2 linked regions of the Alkaliphilus metalliredigens QYMF genome follow. The protein of the gene in region 1 interacts with the protein of each later gene in a pairwise test. Links are inferred from orthologs where the notes say so. Each region holds a gene or a part of one and is shown on either strand. Other genes may lie near its edges.

The links. Proteins that work in one complex are often made in the same cells at the same time.
Region 2: the proteins of AMET_RS04190 (region 1) and AMET_RS20890 interact in binary tests that used the Escherichia coli proteins (3 or more experiments, as listed by UniProt). The link is inferred for Alkaliphilus metalliredigens QYMF from one-to-one orthologs.

What each region holds. Positions count from the first base shown.
Region 1 is NC_009633.1:889,475-892,742, forward strand. Bases 140-3,138 are described here. They hold AMET_RS04190 (class I SAM-dependent DNA methyltransferase), read left to right. Parts: upstream 140-929; coding sequence 930-2,348; downstream 2,349-3,138. Other genes in these bases: hsdR (type I restriction-modification system endonuclease), read left to right, coding at 140-930; AMET_RS04195 (restriction endonuclease subunit S), read left to right, coding at 2,348-3,138. Also shown: more of hsdR, read left to right, coding at 1-139; more of AMET_RS04195, read left to right, coding at 3,139-3,268. UniProt on the Escherichia coli protein: The subtype gamma methyltransferase (M) subunit of a type I restriction enzyme. The M and S subunits together form a methyltransferase (MTase) that methylates A-2 on the top and A-3 on the bottom strand of the sequence 5'-AACN(6)GTGC-3'.
Region 2 is NC_009633.1:4,363,916-4,366,668, reverse strand. It holds AMET_RS20890 (uracil-DNA glycosylase), read left to right. Parts: upstream 1-911; coding sequence 912-1,595; downstream 1,596-2,753. Other genes in the region: AMET_RS20885 (glutamine--tRNA ligase/YqeY domain fusion protein), read left to right, coding at 1,654-2,753; AMET_RS20895 (MATE family efflux transporter), read left to right, coding at 1-840. UniProt on the Escherichia coli protein: Excises uracil residues from the DNA which can arise as a result of misincorporation of dUMP residues by DNA polymerase or due to deamination of cytosine.

The DNA of each region.
Region 1 (3,268 bases):
TATGATCCGATTGGAGTATATGAATCTTTGCAACCGGTCAATACAATGAAACCTGTTGTTGCCAATCCAAGCACAAGTTTTGAAGACCTATTGACGGGACTTGAAGTACTGCCGACTGAGAAACAAATTAAGAACCAAATAGATATGATTATCGCCAAGCTTCAACGGAAGAAACGCAGTATGAATGAGAAGACCATGGCCCACTTTATAGATCTTTCTGGAGGACAAGATCCAACAGAATTTATTGGGAAAATAAAGGGGATGTCAGCGGAAGATGCCAAAGAGCATATAATTAAAAACAAAAAACTGTTTGACATGCTGAAGGAAGGAACTAATGATCCAAGAAGAGCCGTTGTCATATCAGATAAAGAGGATGAACTCTTAAGCCATACCCGTGGGTATGGTGAAGGGAAAAAGCCTGAGGATTATCTTGAAGAATTCAAGACATTTATCACCAATAACTTCAATAAAATTGTAGCACTTAATATTGTTTGTACTAGACCTAAAGAGCTTACCAGGGACAGTCTAAAAAGCCTAAAGCTAGAACTTGACAGACATATGTTTACAGAGCAGCAGCTTAATACTGCATGGAAAGAAGTAAAAAATCAGGACATAGCAGCGGATATTATCAGTTTTATTCGCCAGCAGGCCATAGGTTCAACTTTACTTAGCCATGAAGAACGTATTAAGAATGCAGTCGACCGCTTAAAGAAAAACCATGATTTCAACAAGATGGAACTTGGGTGGATAGAGCGCATTGAAAAGAACTTGCTCCTTGAGTCTATTTTGGATCAAGCAACCTTTGAAACGGGTTCATTTAAGACTGCAGGGGGATATAACAAGATTAACAAGATATTCAAAAACCAGCTGGATGATATCATTCAAGAGCTTAATGAATATTTATATGATGATGGAGGAAGTGTAGCCTAATGAATAATCAAGAGATTGTAGCAAAACTATGGAACCTATGCAATGTACTTCGAGATGACGGTATTACCTATCACCAATATGTGACGGAACTCACCTATATACTTTTCTTAAAAATGTCAAAGGAAACAGGCACAGATGGTCAGATCCCTGAAGATTACCGTTGGGATATTCTTATAAAAAAGCAAGGTGTGGAATTAAAACGCTACTATAATGAACTTTTAAATCATTTAGGTGAAGAATGTACTGGAAGAATTCGTGAAATCTATTCAGGCTCAAGGTCTAACATTGAGGAGCCAAAGAATCTAGAGAAGATTATTACTTCTATTGATGCACTGGATTGGTATTCAGCTAAGGAGGAAGGCCTGGGGAATCTTTATGAAGGACTCCTGGAGAAAAATGCAAATGAGAAGAAATCAGGTGCTGGCCAATATTTCACGCCACGAGTACTGATTAATATCATGACGCAGCTTATCGCACCACAAGCTGGTGAAAAATGTAATGACCCTGCTTGCGGTACTTTTGGATTCATGATTGCGGCCGATCGTTATGTGAAGGATCACACTGATGATCTTTTTGATTTGTCTTTGAAAGAACAGGAATTCCAGAAAAATAAAGCGTTCACTGGTTGTGAGCTTGTCCATGATACCCATCGTCTAGCACTTATGAACGCCATGCTTCACGATATCGAAGGTAAGATTCTATATGCAGATACCCTCTCCAACTTGGGCAAAGCCATGAAGGATTTTGATGTGGTGTTGACCAATCCGCCCTTCGGCACGAAAAAAGGTGGAGAGCGTACTACTCGAGATGATTTAACTTACCCAAGCTCCAATAAACAGTTAAATTTCTTACAACATATTTATAGAAGCCTTAAGACAAATGGAAAATCTCGTGCTGCTGTTGTTCTTCCAGACAATGTGCTTTTTGCTGATGGTGATGGTGCGTCGATCCGAGCAGATTTAATGGATAAATGTAATCTGCATACCGTTTTACGTTTACCTACGGGAATATTCTATGCTCAAGGGGTTAAGACCAATGTACTTTTCTTTACCCGTGGAAAGACAGAGAAAAACAACACTAAAGAAGTGTGGGTCTATGATCTGCGCACCAATATGCAGAGCTTTGGCAAGACAAAAGCCCTTAAGGAAGAGCACTTTGAAGATTTTATAAAAGCATACACATCAGAGGACCGTACTAAAGTTGAAGATGAACGATTCTCTTGCTTTACAAGAGAACAGATAAAAGTAAAAAATAATAGCCTTGATTTAGGCCTTATTCGTGATGATAGCATCTTAGATTATGATGATATGCAGGACCCAATTGAAAGCGGGGAAGAAGTTATTGCCAAACTTGAAGAAGCTGTTGATCTCATCCAGAGCGTTGTAAAGGAACTCCGCTCATTGGGAGGAGATGAGTAATGGCGAAGAAGAAACAGGTCTTACCAGTGGAAGAATTGTTGGAACAGGCACTCGTACCAAAAAGTGAGAAATCTAATGTAGTGCCGGAGAATTGGGTATGGACTAGATTAGGCAACGTTACTACTATTATTGGTGGAGGTACACCTCCATCTAGGGTGATAGAATACTATGAAAATGGTTCTATACCATGGATTAGCCCAGTTGATTTATCTGGTTATACAGATATCTATATATCTCATGGGAAAAAAAATATAACTGAACTTGGTTTGAAAAAAAGTTCAGCTAGACTTCTGCCCGAAAATACTGTTTTGTTATCATCAAGAGCTCCAATCGGTTATGTTGCAATTGCAGATAACGAATTATGTACAAACCAGGGGTTCAAGAGTTTTCTACCATCTCCATGTTATTTACCTAAGTATTTATATTTCTATTTGAAAAGTAGTAAGAAATTACTTGAGGCATATGCAAGCGGCACCACATTTTTGGAGTTATCTGGTAGAAAGGCAGCGATTGTTGAATTCCCTCTCCCACCACTCGCCGAGCAACAACGAATCGTTGACCGCATAGAAAGCCTTTTTGAAAAGCTTAATCAAGCAAAAGCGCTTATCCAGGATGCCCTCGATTCCTTTGAAAATCGCAAGGCAGCTATTCTTCATAAGGCTTTTAGTGGGGAATTGACGGAAAAGTGGCGTGAAGAGAATGGTGTGGGGATGGGAAGTTGGAAGAAAAAATCCATAAAAGAGGTAGTGAAATTTAGGGCAGGGTATGCTTTTGATAGTAAAAACTTTTCAAGCACTGGTCATCAAGTTATTCGTATGGGCAATTTATACAACGGCGTATTAGATTTAACAAGAAACCCAGTATATATTTCCCCGGACCTGATAGATAACTCTATAATAAAAAGATTTTCGATAAATGAG
Region 2 (2,753 bases), 3.5 Mb from region 1 along the record:
AGCATGATTATTGGAAATGTGATTAATATTGTACTTGACGCACTATTTATTTTTCATTTTCAGTGGGGCATGAAAGGGGCTGCCATTGCCACTGGCATTGCCAATGCAGTTAGTCTTCTGATACTCTGTATTCATTTCTTTAGCAAAGAGAATCGTCTTGTATTCATTAGGGTCATGCCTCATTATAAAACAGTTAGGCGAATCATAGGGAATGGGTTCTCAAGCTTTATATTAGAACTTTCTTTTGGGATTGTCATTTTTGCCTTTAACACAGTATTGCTATCGATTAAGGGGACTCTGGCTGTTTCTGCCTATAGTATTATTGCCAATGTTTCTATCATATTTATTGCGATTTTCATTGGTGTTTCCCAAGCGATGCAACCCATTGTGAGTGTGAATTATGGTGCAAGAAAAAAGGAACGGGTACAGGAGGTATTAAGATTTGCTATTTATATTTCTTTAGGCCTTAGCCTATTCTTTTTTGGAGTGGGAATGCTCTTTCCGCATTGGATTGTCTCCCTCTTTACCCCTGATAGTCAGGAATTGATTGATATAACGGTGCAAGGAATCTATATCTATTTTACAGGTTTTTTATTTACAGGAATTAACATTATTATGGCAGCCTACTTTCAAGCCATTGAATACCGCATGTATGCCACGATATTAACCATGAGTCGCGGTGTTATTTTCATATTATTAGGGCTCATCATATTCCCTAATTTATTTGGAATCCTTGGGGTTTGGATGACGGGGCCATTGGCCGAGCTACTGACCTTTGGATGTATGCTTTTTCTTGCAGTCAGAGTAAAGCAGCAGGTGAAGAAAAGAAGCATCGAGTAAAAGGTAATGAAAGGATTATTCTATAACAGAGGGAGATTTAATCAAAAACACAGGAATTAGAGGTGAATGAAATGTCTGTTTTACATAATGATTGGGCACCGATTGTAGAGGAAGAATATGAAAAAACATATTATCTGAAATTGAAACAGTTTTTAATGGAAGAATATAGAACAAAAACAGTTTATCCAGATGAAGGCGATATTTTTAATGCACTACAGCTTACGCCCTTTGGGAAGGTGAAGGCGGTTATATTAGGACAGGATCCCTATCACGGTCCAGGGCAAGCCCATGGGTTGAGTTTTTCTGTGAAGCCAGGCGTGAAGACACCACCATCCCTTAAGAATATATTCAAAGAGTTGAATGGGGATCTAGGATATGATATTCCGGAACACGGTTATTTAAACCAATGGGCCCAAGAGGGTGTATTGATGCTTAATACTGTTTTAACAGTGCGTAGGGGAGAACCTAACTCCCATAAAGGTGCTGGATGGGAGCAATTTACAGATCAGATTATTAAGCGACTTAATGAAAGAGAGACGGCTATGGTTTTCATCTTATGGGGAAAAAATGCCCAAGAGAAGGAAGCGCTCATTACAAATCCCCAGCATCATATTATTAAATCACCACACCCCAGTCCTTTTTCTGCTCATCGAGGTTTCTTTGGCAGTCATCCCTTTTCTAAAACCAATGATTTTTTAAGGGGTGTAGGAATAGAAGAAATAAATTGGAACATAGAAAAAAGTTCGGATTTATGATATATTTATTTAAATATAGAAATAATAGATTAAGTGAAGGAAAGGAAAGGAGTATCTTATGGAGAACAAACCTAGCAGTTCGAATTTTATTAAAAATATTGTGATACAAGATCTGGAATCAGGTAAGCATAAAGAAATTATTACGCGTTTTCCTCCAGAACCAAATGGTTACTTACATATTGGACATGCCAAGTCCATCGTATTAAATTTTGATTTGGCTGACGAATTTAAAGGAACAACAAACTTGAGATTTGATGATACAAACCCATTAAAAGAGGATACAGAATATGTTGAGTCTATTAAAGAGGATGTCAAATGGTTGGGATTTGATTGGGATGCACTTTATTTTGCTTCAGACTATTTTGAAGAAATGTATCAGAGGGCTGTCCTATTAATCAAAAAAGGAAAGGCCTATGTATGTGACTTAACCGCTGACGAAATCCGAGAAACAAGGGGAACTCTAAAGCATCCTGGGAAGGAAAGTCCTTATCGCAATCGCTCTGTGGAAGAAAACGTAGATTTATTTGAAAAAATGAAAAACGGTCAGTTTGTAGATGGACAAAAGGTATTAAGGGCTAAGATTGACATGACTTCTCCAAATATGAATATGAGAGATCCTGTACTTTATCGAATTGCCCACACCACACATCACAACACAGGTGATCAATGGTGTATTTATCCAATGTATGACTACGCCCATCCTTTAGAGGATGCCATTGAGGATGTGACCCATTCAATCTGTACATTAGAGTTTGAAGATCACAGACCTCTATATAACTGGGTTGTTGAGGAATGTGAAATGCCTTCGCAGCCGCAACAAATTGAATTTGCTCGATTAAACATAACCAATACAGTGATGAGTAAAAGATTCCTTAAACAACTAGTCGATGAAGGCGTCGTTAATAGCTGGGATGACCCTAGAATGCCCACTATCGCTGGTCTAAGAAGAAGAGGATACACGGCCAATGCCATTCGAAACTTCTGTAGGGAAATTGGTGTAGCCAAGGCCCATAGTGTGGTAGACTCTCAGATGCTAGAGCATTTTATTCGGGAGGATCTCAATGAAAATGCACCAAGAACAATGGCAGTTCTGCGACCACTCAAGATAGTTATTACCAATTATCCTGAGGGGCAAGTAGAGATGTTAGAGGCAGAAAA